4 regions of the Pseudomonas sp. H1_D05 genome follow, and region 2 is predicted to be linked to each of the others. Evidence: riboswitches for the same ligand, from Rfam matches in the RefSeq annotation. Region 2 holds a riboswitch; each other region holds the start of a gene.
The links. Region 2 has a riboswitch for cobalamin ahead of AB4O11_RS24810 (CbtB domain-containing protein). Riboswitches for the same ligand answer to the same signal wherever they lie in the genome.

Region 1: it holds a riboswitch for cobalamin, as region 2 does, so the genes downstream of both, AB4O11_RS21300 (TonB-dependent receptor plug domain-containing protein) here and AB4O11_RS24810 (CbtB domain-containing protein) in region 2, are expected to answer to the same signal.
Region 3: it holds a riboswitch for cobalamin, as region 2 does, so the genes downstream of both, cobO (cob(I)yrinic acid a,c-diamide adenosyltransferase) here and AB4O11_RS24810 (CbtB domain-containing protein) in region 2, are expected to answer to the same signal.
Region 4: it holds a riboswitch for cobalamin, as region 2 does, so the genes downstream of both, AB4O11_RS20585 (ABC transporter substrate-binding protein) here and AB4O11_RS24810 (CbtB domain-containing protein) in region 2, are expected to answer to the same signal.

The regions. Positions count from the first base shown of each region.
Region 1 is NZ_CP162825.1:4,707,673-4,713,537, forward strand. It holds gene AB4O11_RS21290 (ABC transporter substrate-binding protein) at 1-112, opposite strand, end outside; gene AB4O11_RS21295 ((2Fe-2S) ferredoxin domain-containing protein) at 109-468, opposite strand; gene AB4O11_RS21300 (TonB-dependent receptor plug domain-containing protein) at 468-2,405, opposite strand; cobalamin riboswitch at 2,498-2,703, opposite strand; gene AB4O11_RS21305 (LysR family transcriptional regulator) at 2,750-3,643, opposite strand; gene AB4O11_RS21310 (zinc-binding alcohol dehydrogenase family protein) at 3,754-4,761, shown strand; gene AB4O11_RS21315 (L-dopachrome tautomerase-related protein) at 4,810-5,865, shown strand, end outside.
Region 2 is NZ_CP162825.1:5,505,029-5,510,893, reverse strand. It holds gene nfuA (Fe-S biogenesis protein NfuA) at 1-566, shown strand, start outside; gene cobM (precorrin-4 C(11)-methyltransferase) at 711-1,457, opposite strand; gene AB4O11_RS24820 (cobalamin biosynthesis protein) at 1,539-1,952, opposite strand; gene AB4O11_RS24815 (CbtA family protein) at 1,949-2,647, opposite strand; gene AB4O11_RS24810 (CbtB domain-containing protein) at 2,659-2,856, opposite strand; cobalamin riboswitch at 2,980-3,201, opposite strand; gene AB4O11_RS24805 (hypothetical protein) at 3,236-3,562, opposite strand; gene AB4O11_RS24800 (AzlC family ABC transporter permease) at 3,555-4,247, opposite strand; gene AB4O11_RS24795 (sugar phosphate isomerase/epimerase family protein) at 4,237-5,154, opposite strand; gene AB4O11_RS24790 (ATP-grasp domain-containing protein) at 5,151-5,865, opposite strand, start outside.
Region 3 is NZ_CP162825.1:3,734,265-3,740,129, reverse strand. It holds gene cbiB (adenosylcobinamide-phosphate synthase CbiB) at 1-400, opposite strand, end outside; gene bluB (5,6-dimethylbenzimidazole synthase) at 397-1,047, opposite strand; gene AB4O11_RS16900 (cobyrinate a,c-diamide synthase) at 1,044-2,426, opposite strand; gene cobO (cob(I)yrinic acid a,c-diamide adenosyltransferase) at 2,423-3,034, opposite strand; cobalamin riboswitch at 3,116-3,345, opposite strand; gene AB4O11_RS16890 (hypothetical protein) at 3,509-4,093, shown strand; gene AB4O11_RS16885 (PQQ-dependent sugar dehydrogenase) at 4,160-5,473, shown strand; gene AB4O11_RS16880 (C40 family peptidase) at 5,606-5,865, opposite strand, start outside.
Region 4 is NZ_CP162825.1:4,547,264-4,553,128, reverse strand. It holds gene AB4O11_RS20600 (LysR substrate-binding domain-containing protein) at 1-765, shown strand, start outside; gene phnX (phosphonoacetaldehyde hydrolase) at 840-1,667, shown strand; gene AB4O11_RS20590 (Ppx/GppA phosphatase family protein) at 2,015-2,950, shown strand; cobalamin riboswitch at 2,993-3,186, shown strand; gene AB4O11_RS20585 (ABC transporter substrate-binding protein) at 3,331-4,344, shown strand; gene AB4O11_RS20580 (FecCD family ABC transporter permease) at 4,353-5,357, shown strand; gene AB4O11_RS20575 (ABC transporter ATP-binding protein) at 5,354-5,865, shown strand, end outside.

The DNA.
Region 1 (5,865 bases), 800 kb from region 2:
CGATGCGCGAAGATTGATCGGCGCTCCATTCTTCGCCGCAATTGCGGTAACTGTCGGCGAGTACAGGCATTGAGCAGAGCAGGGCGCCAAGTACGTACAGAATCGATCTCATGTCTGCACCTTGATCAGCAAATCCGCAACCACTTCACCGCCCACCAGATGCCCCTCGACCAGCCGCTGCACATCTTCATGGCTGCGCACGCCATACCAGCAGCGCTCCGGATACACCGTTACAATCGGCCCCAGATTGCACGGAAACTGGCAGTGCGTACGCGTCAGCAAGACGCCATCCGGCGTCTCGATGCGATCGTGCGCGAGCAAATGCCGGCGCAGGGTTTTCCATAACTGCAAGGCGCGGCGCTGGGTGCAACGCGGGCCGGTGCAGAGGAATACATGGCGCGCATGCTCGGGCACATTTGACCAGTCCGGGTGCGTGTCGACGCCGTCGACGGTTTTGATTCCACTCATCAGAAGCGGTACGTGTAGCGCACTTCGGAGGTGAACGGCCGGCCGAGGTTGTCGACGTTGCTCGAACGGCTGGTGACGTAATCGCGGTCGAACAGGTTTTCCACCAGCAGGCTCACGCGGTGCTGATGAGCGTTGTCGAGGTAGCGATAAGCGTCGGCGTCGACCACGGAATAGTTACCGTACTCGACTTGCTTCGAGCTTTTGATGTCGCGGATATAGCGGATCGCACCGCCGGCGCCCCACAGGCGATTTTCCGATTCATAACCCACGCGTGAACGGGCGAAGAAGCTCGGGATATCGTTGAGGGTTACACCGCTGCGCGTTTCGGTGAGGTTGCGGGTCATGTCCGCTTGCAGGCTCCACTGATCGTTGAGCGCGAGTTTGGCGTCGGCCTCGAAACCGCGCATACGCACCTGGCCTTCACCGTTGACCCATTGAATGTCGTCGAGGGTGATCAAGTCGTCGATCTTGCGTTTGAACAGGGTCACGCTGGCGCTGAATTCGCGGTCGAGCAGAAAGCCTTTGTAGTCGACACCCAGCTCCGCATTGCGGCTTTTTTCCGGCTTCAGGTTGCGATTGCCGATCTCGTCGCCCGGTTCATTGACGAACAATTGCTCGGCGTTTGGCAGTTTGTAGGCGCTGCCGTACTGGCCGCGCACCGACCAATTGTCATTGAGGTCATACAGCGAAGTGAGCATGCCGACGGTGGCACCATCGCCACCGCTCATGGCTTCGTGACGCACACCGATGCTCGGGTGCCAGTCGGGCAGGGCGTCGATCTGCGGGCGCAGTTGCGTGTAGAAAGCGTGGGCTTCGGCCTTGTCGTTATCGATGATCAACACATCATCCTGGCCCTTGAACCATTGATTGTCGGTGCCAAACACCAGTACATGATCGCCGGGCAATTCAGCCTTGCCTTCGGCCTGCACACCCCAATCGGTGAAGCCCCAATAGTCATTGTGGTTGATGACCTTGGTGCCGCCGCCGGCGACGTTGTTGACACGCGTGTAGCGGGTGTCCCAGTCGTTGATATGGCCTTTGACGAAGTAGCTCAGGCGCTCATTGACGGTCTGCTCGAAGGTCGCTGTGGCGATCTGCTGCACGCGGTCGTTAGTGGTCTTGTGGTTGTCGACCGGGCGGGCGAAATCGAGGTTGGCGTCGGCGTATTGGTAAAACAGCTCCAGCCGCGAATCATCGCCGAATGACTGAATCGCCTTGCCGCCGAACGTGGTGACTTCGTAGGCGCGATCCTTGCCGGAATCGTTTTTCATGTCGCGGTTGCGATAGGGCTGGTAACCGTCGGAGACGTTATGGCTGACGTACGCCAGCAAACCGAGGTCGCCGAAACCGTTAGTGAAGATATTCTCGACGCGGGCGTCTTCGGTGGTGCCGCCAAAGCTGTCGACGCCCAGATTCACCTCGCCGGCGGCTTTGCGCGATTGCGGGCTGCGGGTGACGATGTTGATCACGCCGGACACGGCCTGGGTGCCGAACAACAGGCTCTGCCCACCCTTGAGCACTTCGATGCGTTCGATGGCGTTGGCCGGCAGAGTGTCCAGATAGAGGCCGCCGTACAGGCGATTGTTCAGGCGCACGCCGTCGAGCAGGATCAGCGTGTCGTCGTTGCGCCCGCCGAGCAGCGAATACGTGCCGTAGTCGAAAGGGCCGTTTTTCGGCGCCACATACAAGCCTGGAATGAACATCTGCATCACCCGGCTGACATCGGCGCTGGGGCCGGCGCGTTCGATCTGCTCGCGGCTGACGATTTCGACCTTGCTGCCGAATCTGGCCATCTCGGCGACGGTGGTGGATTCCACTGACGGTGCAGTAACGATTTGTTGATTGAGTTCCAGCGGCGCGTCGTCGGCCAGTAGCAGCGGGCTGAACAGGCAGCCAAGGAACAGGGTTGGAGCAGAAGTGTTGAAAGGTCGAATCATTGTCTTCTCGAAAAGGATCTTCGCAGAAGAGCATGCAAGAGAAGGCATCGCGCACAGCCAATACCGGCCCATGCCCGCCCACCGCAGGATTTTGCCAAACGAAATTCCAGGCCGGTCTCCGGGCTCGCGCGTATCGAGGTTTTCACCTTCCCATGGCCGTCTGGCCACAGTGGTGTATTGAAAACATCACGCGCATACCGTTGCGGGGGCAGCACCGGACTTGTTCGAAAAGAACGTACCGGTTTCCCGTTTCACCCCATGCACGGCGGCATGGGACACCTGAAACTGGCCGGCATCTGAACATTCGAGTAGCGTCTCGTCAATGCGGCAACCACCAGGGGGAGCTATTGGATACGTTCCAGAGCGACAAACTGGCCACTCAACCACGCATAAAGCTGAGACACCGCCGGGGTGATCTGCTTGCGATGCGGGCACACCAGACTCAACGGTGAGGCATTGCCGGGAAAATCCTTCAGTAGCACGACCAGTCGCCCTGCGATCACGTCTGCACTGACGTCCAGCCAGGATTTGTTGGCGATGCCTTCGCCGCTCAACGCCCAGCGGCGCACGATGTCGGCGTCGTCGCTGAACATCGGTCCCGAGACCTGGATCGTTTCACTGCCCAGACTCCACTTGTCGTAGATCCGGCCGCCTTGCTGGTAGAGCAGGCAAGCGTGGTTGTGCAGATCATCCGGCGTTCGCGGGTATCCGTGGCGCTCCACGTATTCCGGTGCGGCGACCAGCACCCGCCGGTTCCACGGTGCCAGCGGCAGCGCCACGTAGTTGGCATCTTCATTCGAGCCGTATCGAATCGCCACGTCTACCGGGTCACGAAACAAGTCGGCCATCTGGTCCGACAGGGAAAAGCGCAAGGTCAGTTCCGGGTGCTGGCGGCGAAACAGTGTGAGCCACGGCAGCAAAATGTTGCGCCCCAGATCGGACGGCGCCGTCACTTGCAACACGCCGCGCAACGTGGCGTTTTCACCGCGCAGGTTTTCCTTGCCTTGCTTGAGCGCCTCCAGCACCGAGTGGGCGGTGGGCAAGTATTGCTCGCCCTCGGCGGTTAATCGCAGGCTGCGGGTGGTGCGCGCAAACAGGCGCACGTCCAGCTCACGCTCCAGACGCTTGATCGCCGCGGCAACCTGGCCGGGCAATAAATCCGCCTCATGGGCGGCAGCGGTGAAGCTGCCCAGCGCGGCGCTGCGGGTGAACAAACCAAGATCATCGATGCGGATCATTTTCACTCCTGCAGTGAAAGTGTTGGCGCATTCTGCTGGTTTTTCTTTGTGCTTGGGAAGTCGAAGATGGCGGCAAGCGAGCACATCAGCTCTTCAGACAGCGAGTTTCCATGAAAGCCATCACCTTCACCCAACACGCTTTGCCCATTGAAGATCCGCAATCGTTGCAGGACATCGACCTTCCGGTGCCAACTTCCGGCCCCCGGGATTTGCTCGTAGAAGTTCGTGCGGTGTCGGTCAATCCGGTCGATACCAAAGTACGCGCCGGCACTTTCACCAAAGAACCGAAAATCCTCGGCTGGGATGCCGCCGGCATCGTCCGCGAGGTCGGGACTGAAGTGACGCTGTTTCAGCCTGGCGACGAAGTGTTCTACGCAGGCTCCCTTGCCCGCACCGGCAGTTATAGCGAATTTCACCTGGTGGACGAGCGAATCGTCGGGCACAAACCGCGTTCGTTAAGTGCTGCGGATGCCGCGGCATTGCCGTTGACGTCGATCACCGCCTGGGAGCTGTTGTTCGACCGTCTCGGTGTCACCGAAGGTTCAGGGCAGGGCAAGTGCCTGTTGATCACGGGGGCAGCGGGCGGCGTCGGTTCGATGCTGGTGCAATTGGCCCGACAGTTGACGCAGCTGACCGTCATCGGCACCGCCTCGCGGCAGGAAACGGCTGACTGGGTCCGGCAATTGGGCGCGCATCACGTCATCGATCACAGTCAGCCGCTGCTCGCACAGTTGCAGGCACTGGGCATCGACGAGGTCAGCCATGTCGCCAGCCTGACCCATACCGAGGAGCATTTTGCGCAGCTGATTGAAGTGCTCCAACCACAAGGGTGTCTGGGCGTGATCGACGATCCTGAAAGCCTCGACGTAATGCCGCTCAAGCGCAAGTCGCTGTCGCTGCACTGGGAGCTGATGTTCACCCGTTCGCTGTACGAAACCCCGGACATGATTGAGCAGCATCACCTGCTCAATCGCGTCAGCGATCTGATTGACCAGGGCATTTTGAAAACGACCGTCGGTGAACATTTTGGCGCGATCAACGCGGCAAACATGCGCCGTGCCCATGCCTTGGTCGAGAGCGGCAAGGCCCGAGGCAAACTGGTACTCGAAGGTTTCTGATTTCATTCATTCAGACGGGCCTGCACGCGGGCCGGTCAGGAGCAGCTCATGCGTATGAAAAAGCTTTCTGCTGCATTGGTCATGGTCATGGCAGCGCCGTTCGCCCATGCAATCAACGCCGTCGCGTTGCCGGCCAATGCCCCCGCCGACCGATCCTTCGGCAAGCTCGAACAGGTCCATGCGTTCTACGACGCGATGCCCACCGGCGTGACCGTCACCGAGACCGGGCGCATCTTCGTCAACTTCCCGCGTTGGGGCGACAACGTGCCGTTCACCGTGGGCGAGATCCGCGACGGCAAAGTCGTGGCTTACCCGAACGCGGCGATCAACCAGGAAAACCTCAACGATCCCAGTAATGGTCTGATCAGCGTACAGAGCGTGGTGGCCGACGGGCGGGGTCGTGTCTGGTTGCTCGATACCGCCGCGCCGGGTTTCGCAGACCCAAAACCCAAAGGCGCGAAGCTGATCGCGGTGGATCTGGTCAGCAACAAGATCGTCAAGCGCCTGGTGTTCCCGGACAACGTCATGTTGCCGAGCACCTACGTCAACGACATGCGTTTCGACTTTCGCACAGGCCCGGAGGGAACGGTCTATCTCACTGACTCGTCCCTGCGCGGACCGGGCGCGATCATCGTCATGGACATCGCCAGCGGCAGTGCCATGCGCCGCTTGAGCGGTGTGCCGGCGACCTCGGTTGACCCGACCTTTGTCCCGGTGGTTGAAGGCCTGCCACTCACCGTTGAAGGTCCGGACGGCAAGCGCAAACCGCTGGGCGTGGCCTCGGACGGCATCGCGCTGTCGGCGGACGGCAAGACACTGTATTTCACACCGCTGTCGAGTCGGCACCTGTATTCGGTGTCCACCGCGTTGCTGCGTGACGCCAACTTCAGTGAACAGCAACTGACGGCCGCCGTGCAGGACCTGGGGGAGAAGGGCGCGTCCGATGGTCTGGAGGCTGACGCCGCCGGCGCCGTCTATGCCGGCGATTACGAGCACAACTCGATCCGCAAGCGTCTGCCGGACGGCCAATGGCAAACGCTGGTACACGACCCGCGCCTGCTCTGGCCAGACACATTGTCGATTGGCCCCGACGGCTATCTGTAT
Region 2 (5,865 bases):
CCGACGCCGCCCACGATTACCTGGCTGATCTGCTCTCCAAGCAGAACACCCCGGGCATTGGCATCCGCGTCTTCATCACCCAGCCTGGCACCCAGTACGCTGAAACCTGCATTGCCTACTGCAAGCCGGGCGAAGAAAAACCTGAAGACACCGCGTTGGGGCTGAAAAGCTTCACCGCTTATATCGATCACTTCAGCGAAGCGTTTCTCGATGACGCCGTTGTCGACTATGCCACCGACCGCATGGGCGGCCAGCTGACCATCAAGGCGCCGAACGCCAAAGTACCGATGGTCAACGCTGACAGCCCGGTCAATGAGCGCATCAACTATTACCTGCAAACCGAAATCAACCCGGGGCTGGCCAGCCACGGCGGTCAGGTCAGCCTGATCGATGTGGTTGAAGACGGCATCGCTGTTTTGCAGTTCGGTGGCGGTTGCCAGGGCTGCGGCCAGGCGGACGTAACCTTGAAGGAAGGCATCGAGCGCACCTTGCTCGAGCGTATTCCGGAGCTGAAAGGCGTTCGCGACGTGACCGACCACACGCAGAAAGAAAACGCCTACTACTAAGGTGTTCGCTGCGGACATGAAAAACGGCGCCCCGTGAGCGCCGTTTTTTTATGGGTGACATGTACCGACGCCTTCGCGAGCAAGCTCGCTCCCACATTTGATCGCATTCCAAATGTGGGAGCGAGCTTGCTCGCGAAGGCGGCTTCATGGGCGATAGAGATGCGCATGCCCGGCGCGATACAACGATGACTCGCTGAACACCTCACTGCCCAATACCCGACCCACCAGAATCAACGCCGTACGCCGAAACCCTTTGGCCTCGACCTTTCCGGCGATATCCGCCAGTGTCCCGACTACCCAATCCTGATCCGGCCATGTTGCTCGGTGAATCACCGCAATCGGGCAATCCGCGCCGTAGTGCGGCAACAGTTCGGCCAGAATCTTATCCAGATGATTAACGCCCAGATGAATCGCCATGGTCGCGCCATGCTGCGCCAGACTGCCAAGCTCTTCGCCTGCCGGCATCGCGGTTTTGTCGGCGTAGCGGGTCAGAATCACGCTTTGCGACACGTCCGGCAGCGTCAATTCCGCGCCAAGCAACGCCGCACAGGCTGCGGTGGCCGTCACGCCGGGAATGATCTCGAACGGAATATCGAGCTCACGCAGATAACGGATCTGCTCGCCAATCGCGCCATACAGACTCGGATCGCCGGAATGCACCCGCGCCACATCCTGACCCTTGGCATGCGCGGTCTTGATCAATTCGATGATCTGTTCCAGATGCAGTTCGGCGCTGTTCACCACCGTTTCGGCTTGATGGCCGTCGAGTACCGCCGCCGGCACTAGCGAACCTGCGTAGATAATCACCGGGCAACTGCGAATCAGCCGCTGGCCTTTGACAGTGATCAATTCCGGGTCGCCGGGGCCGGCGCCGATGAAGTAGACGGTCATCGTTGAATCCTGAGTAAAAGAGGGCACGACTGCGTTGCAGATGAACAACGCTCATGATCAATGGCGGGGATTATCGGGATTTTACGCCGCGCCGGCCAATGCCAGCGTGGCCTGAGCGTATTTTTGCCGGGAGATCAGCAGTTTTGCCGGCGCTTGAATCAGCTGTTCAGCGAGCGCAAGCGCGGCACTTTCGGCGACGCCGTAGCAACCGGTGCGTTCGTAAGCAATCTGTGAATGGTGACTGAGCCGCTGTTGGTAGCTGGCCAGTTCGTCACTGCTGAAGTACAGCAGGGGCAGGGCCAGTTGTGCAGCAAGTTCTTGCAGGCCCGGCTCGTCGCGCTTCAAGTCGATACTGGCCAACGCTTTCACCGCCTCAAGCTCAATGCGATGCGCCTGTAGCGCTTGATCGAGTAACGCGCGCAGCGTGCTGGCCGGGCAGCCGCGCTGGCAGCCCAGGCCGACCACGAAGGTCGGCGCTGCGCGGTCATCGGTCATGCGTGGTATTGACCAGCGCTTTTGCGGCGGAACAACCAGGCGCTGATCAGGCCCAGGGCCAGCCAGAACGCCACGTTGGTCAACTGCGAAGCGATTTTGAACTGAGCTTCGAGTGCTTCGGGGGCGAGCATCGAATGCACTTCCGGTTGCGGTGCGCCGATCACGTGGGGCACGGCGAGGATGGCCACACCGAGGACCTTCATCAGCCAGTGACGGCTGAACGCGATCAGCGACAGACCTACAGCCGTCGAAGCGGCCGTGCCGATCCACCACGTCTGCCGCGAAGCCAGATCAGCGGCAGCGGTGCCCGGCAGTTCTGGTGGCAGGCCCAAGGTCGGAGCAAGCACGAACGTCGCGTAACCGGCCAGGCCCCAGAGCAGGCCCTGCGAAGTTTTGGTCGGCGCGCGCAGGGTGTAGAGGCCGGCGAGCATCAGGGCGAAACCGACGGCTACGACCAGATTACCGCCAGTGGTCGAGACTACGCGCTGCCAGCCGTCTTCCGGCTCCCAGGCCTCGGCATCATGGGTGTGCGCAGCCACGCCAGCGGCATGTTCGTGAACCGCCACCGGCTCGGACTTCTCGAAGGTTTCCGCCTGCAGAATCAGCGGCGAAACCCAGAAGCTTTGCAGCAGAGTGAGGAGCAGGGCGGCCAGCAGACCAGAGAAACCTGCAGTTTGCGCGATACGCTTGATCATGTCGGCAGGTCTCAATGGCACGGGAACGCGGCGCTGTGGCGGGTATCGTGGGCGGCGTTGTGCACCGCTTCGATGTGCGAGAAACCGGCAAAGTAAACCAGACTGGCGCCGAGGATCGATGCAAAGATTGCGGCGGTCAGGCGTTGGCTCAGGGTGGTGGTGCTGGCGATTTTGTCCGTGTTGCTGCCGGTGCTGCTGATAATCGACATGGCGCTTCCCTCTGGAGTGTCAGCGGGTGAATAGAGCGCATGAAAACCCCTGCGGGTCGGGCTCGCAGAGGTTCGAACAGCGCCCGCCCACCGCGGGTTTGTTATGTGCAGCGCCGCACAAATGCGGGCTGTGTGTTGCGGGCCGGTCTCCGGGCTCACGAGGGGCTGGCGTCAGGCCGACCTGCAAGCGTCACCTTCCCATACCGTATTGGCACAGTGGTTTTGACGCTTCGCTCGCTTACCGTTGCGGGGGCAGCACCGGACTGACATGGGCTTGAGTAAAGCACATGATTCACCGGTTTCCCGTTTCACCCTGTGAAGGGCACCCGTAACAAGTTGTGTAGGAGAGCATGGGCGGGGGATTTGAGTCAATCGACGCCTAGCGCATGATCAGCAGGACGTACACCCCCAGCGCCATCAGGAACGCATAATAGGATTTGATTCGCGTCAGGCTCAGCAGCCACGCCAACGCCACCGGCAGGATCCATGGCATGGCCGCCAGGTGCTGGCTGGCCAAAGGATAGAGTGAGACCGCCAGCAGGCTGACGAGCATCGCCACCGATGTGTATTTTCCCAGACGATCGATGAAAGCGCGGGCAGTTGCCGAAAGCCGTTCGACATCGACGGCCAGCGGCAGCAAGCGGCAGACGATCGAAACCAGCGCGCAAATCAGTACGTACAGCCAGAAAGTACCAGGTTCAATCATAGACATAGCTCGTCAGAACGGTGATGGCGAGCACCAGCAGCAAGCTGACCTCGCCCAGCCACAACAAGCTCGCGGCGGTGGCCAGGCCGGCAATCCATTGCGCATGGAAGCTGTGACGGTCGCGGGCCATCTTGCCAAGCGAAGCGCTGATGAAAATCGCGATCACCACACTGACGTGATCCATCACTGCGTTGTCGGCCACGCTGGCGAAACAGTACCCGACCACGGTGCCAAGCAGGGCGGCGGCGTACAGCAGAAAGCACACGGTGTTGGCATACGGGCGGCTGATCGGTTGCTGATCCTTGCGGATCGACATCAACGTGAAAGCCGCATTTGCCATCACCGCCAGGGCGGGGACGAACGCTTTGACCGGGCCCTGGAGGCTGGATTTCAGGCTCAGTGTGAAGACCAGAAAACGCAAGTTGATACTCAGCGCCGAGACCAGCACGCCAAAGGCGTTAAGCAGGTGCGCGGGGGTTTCCAGCAGCGTCAGTTGCAACGGCGAGGCCATTACCGTACCGCTGAAAACCACCATGGCCGGAAGATCCAGATCATGGCGGCGCCCGAGCATGCCGATCAGGGTGAAGGTCAGCAGCAGCGAGAAGACGAACGGTAGCGCATCGCGGATACCGGTCGCGATCTCGCTGCGCGATGCCGGTTTTGCCAGGTTCGACTCAACCAGCATGAGTGCTGTGCCGCGAGCCGGCCAGCAATTGCTCTACGCCGTTCTTGTAGGCCAGGGCTTTTTCCAGGTAGTACTCGGTGGAGAAGCGCGGAATGAACTCCTCCACCACGGCCACACCCCGATAGCCGTTGACCGCGAAGCGATTGAGCACATCGCTCAGGCGCAAGTTGCCTTCGCCAATCGGCAGATGTTGATGGTGGGTGTTGTTGAGGTCGGCAATGTGCAGATGCCGGGTAACCGGCGCCAGATCGGCAATGGCTTTGAACAGGCTTTCACCATACGGCAGCAGTGAGCACAGATGCGTCACGTCGATGGTCACGAAGCACCCGGTCTCCTTGTGAAAGCGCAGGTGTTCCTCGACGGTGAAGACCGGGAATTTCGGCCGCTGACCGCCCATGTTCTCCAGGCACAGGGCGATGCCATCGGTGTTGCAGCGCTTGGTCACCTGGTTGATCGCTACTATCAGGTTGTCCAGCAGTTCGCCGTTTTCCAGTTGATCTTTGTAGCCGGGATGAAAAGTGACGCTGGTGGCGCCGGCCTCGTGGGAAAACTCCACGGCGGCACTCAGACAGTCCACCGCTTGGGCACGTTCGGTCAAATCCGGGGAGCACAGGTTGTACTGGCGACCCCACCATCCGGCGTGGACGGTCAGCGTGATGCCATTGTGTTCGGCGAAGCTGCGGATTTTCCCGGCAAGCTCAGACCGGTCTTCGGCGCTCAGCGACCAGAAGGTTTTTTCGGCGTCTTCGCCGATCTCGAACTCGACCGCTTGGAAATGTCTGGCCAGATCGGTGATCGAACCCAGGATGTCTGCTGGGTTGTCGTAGACATTGGTGGAAAAGGAGATCATCGGGAAGTGAGCGCTGATCGGGCCTTCGATGTGATATAGCGGGTCTTTACGGGTCATTGCGCTGGTCCTTGCGTAGTGAACTCTGGGTGGGTGATCGCGGCGTTGAAGTCCGCCGGGTCGTCGGCGTCGCTGCAGCCCAGCAGCGTGTAGCCGTGGCGGTCTGCGGAACGGCTGATGCTCTGGCCGAACTTGTCGGGGTTGAGGTTCACGCGTAATGCAAACGGGTGTTGCAGCAGGCGTGTCTGGAGCTGTTGCGGATCGGCGGTCGGGGCCGCCTCGATGTAGCGGATCGCCATTTTGGCGTAGGTTTTCTCGGGCGTCGGCAGTGACGTGCCGGCCATCGCGGCGATGGTGCTGGCTGCCAAATGCACCCCTGTGGTTTTCCAGACCATTTCCCAGATCTGGTCACCGCCGAAGCGGGTCTGGGTTTCGATGAATTGCAGGCGTGAACCGTCCAGCTTGATTTCCGTGTGGGCCGGGCCCCAGCGGTTGCCCATTCGCCCGAGCAGCCACAGCACCGCTTCTTCGATCTGCGCGGCGGTTTTCTCGTCGAGCCCGGCAGGAAAGTCATGCCCGGTTTCGACATAACCGGGGGCACCGCTGGTGTATTTGCGCGTGATGCCGAGAATCCGGTGCTGGCCATCCAGGCTGAGGGATTCAACGCTGTATTCGTCGCCGCTGGCGAAGGCCTCGATCAGATTGTTTCCCTCCAGCGAGAGGTGTTCGACATCCTCGGGCCTGTCTATGGCATAGACGCCCTGACTGCCC
Region 3 (5,865 bases), 1.8 Mb from region 2:
GGGCGACGGCGGTGCTGTCGAGTTCATCGGTCTGGCGGCTGACCAGATAGCCGACACGCTTGCGCGCCTCGTCCAGATCATCCGCGCGCAACGCGGCGGCGACCGGCGCGACATGTTCACCGAGGCTGCGCATGCCGAGGGCGCAATACAGCGCGAGAATCTCGACGACCCAGCCCACGTATGGCGCCCAGGAAAACGCCGTGGCGAGCAAGGTCAGCGGCAGCACCGCGATCACCCACGCAGTGACCCCATGGCTGCGCCAACCCCGGCCACCAGCGTTGAAGCGTTGCTCGATGCGCCCGGCGAAATTGCCGAACGCCACCAGCGGATGCCAGCGTTTCGGTTCACCCAACAGCGCATCCAGCGCCACTGCGGCGACACTCAACAACGCCACACTCATTGACTCACTCCCCAATAATTTTCGTACAGCAACTCATTGAGCGGCCGCGCCTGCGCCCACCCTTCGAGTACCAGCATCGGCGCCGGATAGAATTCCTTGACCGGCCCCAGGCATAAAACCGCCAGTGGCTTGGCACCCTCGGGCAGCTTCAGCAGATCCGCCAACGCTTGCGGCTCGAACAGCGAGACCCAGCCCATGCCCAGGCCTTCGGCGCGCGAGGCCAGCCACAGATTCTGGATCGCGCAGGACAGCGAGGCCATGTCCATTTCCGGCAATGTACGGCGACCGAAAATGTGCTTTTCGCGATTATCCATCAACGCGGCGACCAGCACTTCGGCGCAATCATTGATGCCTTCGACCTTGAGCTTCATGAACTCGTCACTGCGCTCGCCGAGGGCTTCGGCTGTGCGGATGCGTTCTTCTTCCACCAGATTCTGGATCTGCCCGCGCAGGCTGCGGTCGCTGATGCGGATGAAACGCCAGGGCTGCATCAGGCCGACGCTTGGGGCCTGGTGGGCGGCTTCCAGTAGTCGGCGCAACAGCTCCGGTTCGACGCTGCCGCCGGTGAAGTGGCGCATGTCGCGGCGTTCGGCAATGACACGGTAAACCGATTGGCGCTCGGCTTCGGAGAATGTGTTGTCGGTCATGGCCTCTTCGCGAGCAAGCTCGCTCCCACAGGGGATTGCATTGCTTCAGTCACCACCGTTTCAACTGTGGGAGCGGCCTCACGGTCTGGTGCAAACAATGCGGCAATCGCACTCGGATTCGACGGGAAATAGAAGTGCACATAAGACGCCGTCATCCGCCCTTCCCGATAAACCGCCTCGGCGCCACGCCCACCATTCGGGCTCAAACCCCGCGCAATCGGCGCCAGTTCGGTAGTCGTCAACGAATGATGATATGTGTGCCCGCGCAACGAACCTTCCGGCAGATCCACCGCTTGCAACGCCAACGCCGCCAGACGCTTCTGCATCACCGCATCGCCCTTAAGCAGCCCGACCAATTCAGCGCGGGTGCCTTCAACGTCAGTCAACGAATCGAGCAGGTACAGCATCCCACCACACTCGGCGAGCAACGGCTTACCCGCCGCGTGATGCGCGCGAATCGCCTCACACATCGCGGTGTTCTGCGACAACGCAACGTGGTGCAGTTCCGGATACCCACCGGGCAAATACAGGCTGTCCGCTTCAGGCAATTGCGAGTCGCGGATCGGCGAGAAGAAACTCAACTCGGCGCCCATCGCCCGCAACAGATCGAGACTCGCGCCGTAGGTGAAAGCAAACGCTTCATCACGGGCGACGGCAATTCGCATATTCTTCAGCAACGGCTCGACAGCGATCACGTCCGGTGCGGCAAACTCCACCGCCGGTGGCAGCGCTACCTCACAACTGCTGGCCAATGCATCGGCGGCGGCGTCGAGACGCACATCGAGGTCATTCAATTCACTGGCCTGGACCAGACCGAGATGGCGGCTCGGCAATTCGATGCCAGTTTCTCGGGACAACGCGCCGTACCAGCGCAGACCTTCGGTGAGGCTGCCTTCGAGCAATTGCGCATGGCGCAAGGTGCCAACGCGGTTGGCCAACACACCGGCAAACGGCAGATCTGGCTGATACTTGGCCAAGCCGAGCGCCAGCGCACCAAAGGTCTGCGCCATCGCCGTCCCATCAATCACCCCGAGCACCGGCACGCCGAAGTGCCGCGCCAGATCGGCGCTGGACGGCGTGCCGTCGAACAGGCCCATCACGCCTTCAATCAGAATCAGATCCGCCTCGGCGGCGGCTTCCCACAACAGACGACGACTTTCCTGCTCGCCGACCATCCACATGTCCAGTTGATACACCGGCGCACCGCTGGCGCGCTCGAGAATCATCGGATCGAGAAAGTCCGGCCCGCATTTGAACACGCGCACCTTGCGCCCCTGATTGCGATGCAAACGGGCGAGCGCGGCGGTGACGGTGGTCTTGCCCTGACCGGAGGCCGGCGCGGCGATGAGTACCGCCGGGCAGTGACGTGGTTGATTCAAAGTTCGACGCCTTTCTGCGCTTTGATGCCGGCCTGGAAGGCATGTTTGAGCATGCCCATTTCGGTGACCGTGTCGCCCATCTCAATCATTTCCGGCTTGGCCGCGCGACCGGTGACGATCACATGCTGCATCGGCGGACGCGCCTGCAGATCGCTGAGCACCTGATCGAGATCGAGGTAGCCGTGCTTGAGGGCGATGTTCAATTCGTCGAGCACCACCAGACCGATCGACGGATCACGCAGCAATTCGCGGGAGACCGCCCACGCGGCTTCGGCGGCGGCGATGTCACGCTGACGATCCTGGGTTTCCCAAGTGAAACCTTCGCCCATCACGTGGAAGCGCACTTGCTCGGGGAAGCGTCGGAAGAACAACTCCTCACCGGTGCTGTTACGGCCCTTGATGAACTGCACCACGCCGCACTGCATGCCGTGGCCCATGGCACGGGCGAGCATGCCGAACGCCGAGCTGCTTTTGCCTTTGCCGTTGCCGGTCAGCACCAGCACCAGGCCACACTCGTCAGGCGAGTTGGCGATGCGTTCGTCGATCACGGCTTTTTTGCGCTGCATACGCGCCAGATGGCGTTCGTCGCGCTCGGGGGAATCAGTCATGGGGGAGCTCTCCGTTGAGGCTGGATAACGGCGGGCAGGCACAAGAATAGACGGCAAAAAGCCTGGCATCGCCCACCGTGATGCCGCTGGATGGATCAGGCCGGTCTCCGGGCTCATGAGCGGCGCATGCCTGACTGCGCGCCTTCCCGCTTCTTTCGAGGCAGTGGCTCAAGGCGCAGTTTTCACTCATTTACCGTTGCGGGGGCAGCGCCGGGATCGTGGTGGTTCTTCGTGCGAAGACAACCCTCACCGGCTTCCCTGTTTCACTCTGTCGACGCAGGTCACAGAGCACCTGAAACAAGCCGCGAAGGTTAGAGGGTTGGGGGTGGAGCGTCAATTAAAGAGGCGGCCATCGAGCGAATAACTGCCGCCGATCACTTATCTGCCGCCAATCTTGTGCCACACTGATACAAATGATATCAAAGAGCCATGCTTTTCTCGAAAAGCCCACTACAACAATAAAGGATGATGACGATGCAAGGCATGATCATCAGCAACCCGCGCCTGGAATTCCTGCGCCCGGTGCTTGAACGCTGGTTTGACTGTATCGACCGCTACAACGCCGTGCGCGGCGACAGCGACACCCCTTACTGGCATGACGAGAAAGCCAATCTCGGATTGCTCTCGGCGGCGGCCTGGATGGCTGAGCTGGTCACTTTGAACGACACTGCCACGCGCAAGCAGAACGAAGAAGGCGAGCGCAATGCCCGCGCCGATCTGTTTCTCGCCGGTGCCGAAGACCGCGCCTTTATCCAGGCCACTCAGCGCTGGCCAAAGGTTACCAACCTGAATCTGACTCAAGCCCTGCTGGACATCACCAACGACGCCAAACGCATCAGCTACGCCAGCGACCTCAAGCTCGGCTGCCTGTTTGTCGCGCCACAAAAAACCCAGCACAGCGCCAGCCCCGAAGAACTGCAGGACATGGTCGACGACCTGCAAAAGGAACACACCTGCGCGGTCGCCTGGTATTTCCCCTACGCCTACCGCAAATTGCGCAGCGAAGCCGGCAACTATCACCCGGGCATCGCCGTGCTGTTCAAGGAAGCCCGCGGCTAAACAGTGGAACCATCGGGCTTGCGCCCTCCTCTATGATTAGGAATGCATTCATAGGGAAGATCAGCAATGCGCAAGCCCCAGCTCGTTTTTGTCATCGCCTTCGCCGGAGGGCTCGCCGCCTGCGGTGAATCCTCCAGCCTGCAAGTCACCGACGGCACCGGCCCGTCACCCAAGCTGCCCGAACCGAACAAGACCCTGATCCCGACGGTGAACATCGCCCCGGCAATCGGCTGGCCCGAGGGCGGCAAACCGACTGCGGCGGCTGGCACCCAGGTCGCGGCATTTGCCGAAGGCCTCGATCATCCGCGCTGGCTCTATGTGCTGCCCAACGGCGATGTGCTCGTGGCGGAAACCAATGCCCCGCCAAAGCCCGATGACAGCAGTGGCATTCGTGGCTGGGTGATGAAGAAGGTCATGGGCAAGGCCGGCGCTGGCGTGCCGAGCCCGAACCGCATCACCTTGCTGCGTGACGCCGATCATGATGGCGTCGCCGAGACCCGTACAGTGTTTCTGCAGAACCTCAACTCGCCGTTCGGCATGACCCTGGTCGGCAACGATCTGTACGTCGCCGATACCGATCGCCTGCTGCGCTTCAACTACGAACCCGGCGCGACCGAGATCAAATCGCAGCCAATCAAGGTAGTCGATCTGCCGGGCGGGACACTGAATCACCACTGGACCAAAAACGTCATTGCCAGCAAGGACGGCAGCAAGCTGTACGTCACCGTAGGTTCGAACAGCAACGTCGGCGAAAACGGCCTGGACAAGGAAGAAGGTCGCGCGGCGATCTGGGAAGTTGATCGGGCGACCGGCAATCACCGCATTTTTGCCTCAGGCATCCGCAACCCCAATGGCCTGGCGTGGGAGCCCACCAGCGGCGCACTGTGGACAGCGGTGAATGAGCGCGACGAGATCGGCAGTGATCTGGTGCCGGACTACATCACTTCCGTGAAAGACGGTGGGTTTTATGGCTGGCCTTTCAGTTATTACGGTCAGCATGTCGATGTGCGTGTTACGCCGCAGAACCCAGACCTGGTGGCCAAAGCCATCGCCCCGGATTACGCGGTCGGGCCGCACACCGCCTCACTGGGCCTGAGCTTCGCCGAGGGCAACACGCTGCCGGCGCAGTTCAAGGAAGGCGCGTTTATTGGTCAGCACGGCTCATGGAATCGCAAACCGCACAGTGGCTACAAAGTGATTTTCGTGCCGTTTACCGGCGGCAAGCCGAGCGGCAAACCGGTGGATGTGCTGACCGGGTTCCTCGACAAGGACGAGAATGCTTTGGGTCGGCCGGTAGGCGTGGTGATCGATCAGCAAGGTGGTTTGCTGGTGGCGGATGATGTTGGCAATAAGGTGTGGCGAGTGTCCTCTGCCAAATAACTTGCCGCCTGACACATAACAAACGTGGGAGCGTGCTTGCTCGCGAAAGCGTCGGGTCAGTCAATATTGAATTGAATGACACACCGCCTTCGCGAGCAAGCTCGCTCCCACATGGGTTTTGCGTTGTCTTTACTACGGGTTATGCGCCAGATGCTCCGGCTGCAACACCCGCTTGGCACTCAGATAAGCTTTCTGCCAGTACGCCTTCGACAGGCTGTCCAGCTTAACCGTGCCGCCCGTGGCCGGCGCATGCACGAAGCGCCCTTCCCCGACGTAAATCCCCGCATGACTGACCTGCGAGCCGCCATTGGTGGCGAAGAAGATCAGGTCGCCGGTCTGCAAGCCTTCCTTGCCGACATTCGGCGCCTGCATAACGATCAGCTCACGCGTCG
Region 4 (5,865 bases), 960 kb from region 2:
GAACAGGTCAATGCGCTGGAAAACACCTTCTCGGTCGAGCTGTTCCATCGCCGTGGCCGCTACATCGAAATGAGCGCCGCCGGGCACAAGCTCTATGCGATCACTCAGGGCCTGTTCGGCCAGGAAGATGAAGCCGTGCAACTGTTGCAGAGCTTCAAGCAGCGCAAGACCGGCATGCTGCGCCTCGGCGCGGTGTCACCGCCGATTGCCATGAACCTGACCTATGAGCTGATGCAGCGCCATCCGGATATCGAACTGGAAACCTCGTTTTCTTCGGAAAAGGACACCCTGGCGCGGTTGTTCAACTTTGATATCGACGTGGCGATTCTGGCTTTGTCGGAATTCGATGAGCGCTTCCACACGCGGTTGTATCACCGCTATCCGATCATCGCCGTGGTGCGTGATGACCATCCGTGGGCCCGCCAGGCGCAGGTTCACATCAGTGAAATCAGCGGCGAAAAATGGGTGATGCGCGAATCCAGTGCGCGCACCCGGCAACTGGTGGAAGAAAGCTGCAAGCGCCTCAATATAGATCTCAACTGCGTCATGCAACTCAACAGCCGCGAAGCCATCGTCCACGCGATCGTCAAAGGCATCGGCATCGGATTTGTCTCGGCGGTCGAGTACGCCGAAACCCCGGGCACCACGCCGATCACCTTTGTCGATCACCCGTTTTTCATCGAATACCACCTGTGCTGCCTCGGCATCCGCCGGAACCGGCCAGTGATTGCCGAACTGTTTGATGCGAACCCACCGCTGACCTGATCAGCACTGACCCTTGAACCGCCTACCTCATTGCCGAGGGACGGCCCACGCTTACCTGAAAACGGAGATTGACCATGCAGTACCAACAACCGACTCACCTGCAAGCCGCGATCCTCGACTGGGCCGGCACCGTTGTCGATTTCGGCTCGTTTGCGCCAACGCAAATCTTCGTCGAAGCCTTTGCCGAGTTCGGCGTCGCGGTATCGCTGGAAGAAGCGCGCGGGCCGATGGGCATGGGCAAGTGGGATCACATCCGCACCCTGTGCAACCTGCCGCAGGTTGCCGAGCGTTACCGCGCGGCGTTTGATCGCTTGCCGAGTGACGAAGATGTAACGGCAATCTACGAGCGTTTCATGCCGCTGCAGATCGAAAAAATCGCCCTGCACTCGGCGTTGATCCCGGGTGCGCTCGAGGCGATTGCGGCGCTGCGCGACAAGGGTTTGAAAATCGGTTCGTGCTCCGGTTATCCGGCGGTGGTGATGGCCAAGGTTGTCGAACTGGCGCGGGAAAATGGCTATGTCGCCGATCATGTCGTTGCCACCGATGAAGTGCCCAATGGCCGGCCGTATCCGGCGCAGGCGTTGGCCAACGTGATTGCTTTGGGCATCGATGACGTGGCCGCCTGCGTCAAGGTCGACGACACCTGGCCGGGAATTCTCGAAGGCCGCGCCGCCGGGATGTGGACGGTGGCGTTGACCTGCTCCGGCAACGCACTGGGCCTGACCTATGAGCAATACAAGGCGTTGCCGTCGGATCGACTGGCGGAAGAACGCGCGCGGATCGGCAAGATGTTCGCCCCTTCGCGCCCGCACTACCTGATCGACACCATCGCCGAGCTGCCCGAAGTGATCGAAGACATCAATGCGCGCCTGGCCCGGGGCGAAACTCCACAGTCCTGCTGATTGATCGTCCGCACCCTGCGCTGATCGTTCCCACGCTCTGCGTGGGAATGCAGCCCGTGACGCTCCGCGTCACTGGACGCGGAGCGTCCCTAGAGGCGTTCCCACGCGGAGCGTGGGAACGATCAACAGCCAAATCGCGGGCAAAAAAAAGCTGCCAAAACTGGCAGCAAAAACTTTAAGAACACGCGATGTATTGACCTCAGCATAGACGCCGGATAATGACAGTGTCGTGACAGTCGCAAATTCATTCAATCGCCCCGCCCCCGTCATCAGGATGTCATCAAGATCACGGCAGAATCCTCGCAAACCGTCTTGAGCCTCGCGACGGATGCTCTGCAAGGATTCCCATGAAAGACGACGCCTCGCTGTTTGCCGCCATCGACCTGGGTTCTAACGCCTTTCGCCTGATGATCGGCCAGTCGGTGCGCAGCCGCAAAGGCTTGCAGATTCAGGAAGTGAAAACCCTGCGCGAACCGGTGCGCCTCGCCGAAGGCTTTGATGGCGGCGCACTGGATGCCTTGGCACTGGATCGCGGCTGGCAGGCGTTGGCGCGGTTCGGCAAGAAGCTGCGCGGTTTCGAGGCCGGCCGGGTTCGTGCGGTGGCCACCAGCGCGGTGCGTGAAGCGGACAACGCGCAACTGTTTCTGGCCAGTGCCGAGCGGCATCTGGGCTTTCCCATCGACGTCATTTGCGGCCATGAAGAGGCGCGGCTGGTCTACGCCGGCGTAACTCACGCCTTGCCCAGCGCCGACGACCTGCGCCTGGTGGTCGACATCGGCGGCGGCTCCACCGAGCTGATCCTCGGCCAGGGCTCACAACCCTTGTTAACCGAAAGCATCGCCATCGGCAGCGGCACCTTGAGCACGCGATTCTTTCGCGGCGGCGATGTGTCCGCCGGCGCGCTACAGGAGGCCGAACGCTTCGCCATCCTGCAGTTTGAAAAAGTTGCCCGGCGCTACCGTGCTCAGGGCTGGCAGCAAACCATCGGCTCTTCCGGCACCGCGCGCATGCTCGCCAAAGTACTCAAGACCAATCGCCTCAACGACTTCGGCCAGGACGGCATCACCTACGGCGGCCTGCTGCGCCTGTCGCTGCTGTTGTTGAAGGTAAACAACGTGCAACAGCTCAAGCTCGCAGGCCTGCAACCACACCGCCAGAGCATTCTGCCCGGCGGTCTGGTGTTAATACTGGCGGCATTCAAAGTGTTCGGTATCGCACAAATGCTGCCCTCCGAACCGGGCCTGCGTCTGGGCGTGTTGCACGGTTTGATGAGCCAGCACTAATCCTCGCCGCAACAGATTCGTCTCCCCTTCGGCGGCTTGATCGACTACCATGCCGCCGCTGGTTCCCGAACGGGACTAATAGGGAATCCGGGGTGCTTGCACAGCATTGACCGGAACTGCCCCCGCAACTGTAGGTGCCGAGCCTGCTCCACGACTGCCACTGGGTGAATCCCGGGAAGGCCGGAGCCAGGCGATGACGCATCAGTCAGGAGACCTGCCGGCACAGTGATTACTAACCGGCGGGGTGTCCGGGAAGGACATCGTGCCGTGCGCGTCTTCGTTGGCTGCTCGGCCTTGCGCTGTTTTCCTGACCGCGTTCGATGGTGTGTTTCCAGACCGTACTCTCCCGCTCCCCGTACGGTTCCCCTGGAGACTGCCCCATGCTGCTGCCCCGCATCGCCACCCTCATTACCGGCCTGAGCCTTGGCGCCCTGGCGCAGGCGGCACCGACTGTCTATCCACTGACGGTCGAGAACTGCGGCAGCACCCTGACCTTCCAGTACGCACCGACGCGCACCGTGACCATCGGCCAGGCCGGCACGGAGATGCTCTACGCCATGGGCCTGGGCGACAAAGTCGTCGGCACCTCACTGTGGTTCAACAATGTGCTGGCCAAATACAAGGCACAAAACGACCAGATCGAGCGCCTGGCTGACAACGAGCCGAGTTTCGAATCGGTAATCGGCAAGCGTCCGGAACTGGTCGCCGTGGAACTGGAATGGATGGTCGGCCCGCAAGGCGCGGTGGGCACGCGCGAGCAGTTTCATGAACTGAAGATTCCAACGTACCTGCTGCCTTCCGATTGCGAAGCCAAGGACAACCTCGTCGGCGCCGATGGCACGCGACTGGCGCCGTTTCGCATCGAGACGATTTACAAAAGCGTGAGCCAACTGGCGCAGATCTTCGATGTTCAGGAGCGTGGCCAGCAGCTCAATGATCAACTCAAGGCGAGTCTCGCCAAATCGATTGCCACCGCCCAAGGCAAACAGCTCAAAGACGCCAGCGCGCTGGTGTGGTTCTCCAGCGCACAAATGGACATCGAGCCGTTCGTGGCCGGGCACAAAGGCGTTCCCGATTTCATGCTCAGCACCCTCGGCGTGCGCAACGTGGTGGCGTCCGATGAGGAGTGGCCAACCGTCGGTTGGGAAACCATCGCCAAGGCCAATCCGACCTTCCTGGTCATCGCGCGCATGGATCGTCGACGTTTCCCCGCCGACGACTATGAAAAGAAACTCGCCTTCCTGCGCAGTGATCCGGTGACGCGCAACATGGACGCGGTGAAACACAACCGCATCATCATTGTCGACGCCATGGCCCTGCAGGCGAGCCTGCGCATGTTCGAGGGCATTGAGCAATTGGCCACGGCCATCAACGGCTATGACCTGTCGCAATGAGTGCCAGCCTGATCCGCACGCTCCTGGCCCTGGCGACCCTGTTGATTGCAGTGGTCGCCGGCGTGGCCATCGGTGAAACCTCGATTGCACCGGACGTGGTGTTGCAAGTGCTGGCGAACAAATTGTGGGGCGCCGGGCATGTCCTCGACCCGATCGATGAAGGCATCGTCTGGAACTACCGCCTGACCCGGGCATTGGTCGCGGCCGCATGCGGTGCAGGGTTAGCGACCTGCGGAGTGATTTTACAGTCGCTGCTGCGCAATCCGTTGGCCGATCCCTATCTGCTGGGCATTTCTGCCGGCGCCTCGACCGGGGCGGTGATGGTCGCACTGCTTGGCGTAGGTGCCGGGATCATCTCACTTTCGGTCGGTGCCTTCGCCGGCGCGGTCACGGCGTTCGTGCTGGTGATTGTGCTGGCGCGGGTCAGCGGCTCGGCCAGCGGTACCGGGCAGATCATTCTCGCGGGGATTGCCGGTTCGCAGCTGTTCAATGCGCTGACAGCGTTTCTGATCACTCGCTCGGCCAGCTCCGAGCAGGCGCGCGGGATCATGTTCTGGTTGCTGGGCAATCTTGGCGGCGTGCGCTGGCCATCGGTGTGGCTGGCGGTGCCAGTGGCCGTATTGGGGTTGGTTGTCTGCCTGTGGCATCGGCGGGCGCTGGATGCGTTTACCTTTGGTGCGGATTCGGCGGCGTCGCTCGGCATTCCGGTGCGGCGTGTGCAGATTCTGCTGATCGGTTGTGCAGCGCTGGTGACGGCAGTGATGGTGTCGATTGTCGGCTCGATCGGTTTTGTCGGTCTGGTCATTCCTCATGCCGCGCGTCTGTTGCTGGGCACCGGTCATGCGCGGTTGCTGCCGGCCAGTGCGTTGGGTGGCGCGGTGTTTCTGATAGCCGCCGATGTGCTGTCGCGCACACTGATCAAGGGCCAGGTGATTCCGGTCGGGGTGATTACCGCGCTGGTCGGCGCGCCGGTGTTCGCCTTGATTCTGGTCGGCCGCAGGTCGGCACGATGAACAGTGTCTTGAGTTGTTCCGGCCTGAGCTTCAGGGTGCGCGGCGCCGAGTTGCTCAACGGTGTCAGCCTTGAGGTTCAGCGTGGCGAAACCCTGGGCATTGTCGGGCCGAATGGCGCGGGCAAATCCACTCTGTTGAAGTTGCTGGCCGGGCTGCGTGAACCGAGCGCTGGCCAGGTGCTGCTTGAAGGTCAACGCCTGGGCAAAATGGCTCGACGGAGCATTGCGCAAAAGCTTGCGGTGGTTGAGCAACAAGCTGATACCGACGATGGCATTCGCGTGTTCGACGCAGTGGCGTTGGGGCGTACGCCGTGGTTGTCGGCGCTGCAACCGTGGTCGCAGGCCGACGACGCGATTGTTCAGCAGGCGCTGACCGACGTTGACGCAATGCACCTGCGCACGCGTCTGTGGCGCAGCCTGTCCGGCGGTGAACGGCAGCGGGTGCACATCGCCCGGGCACTGGCGCAGCGGCCGCAGATTCTGTTGCTCGACGAGCCGGCCAATCACCT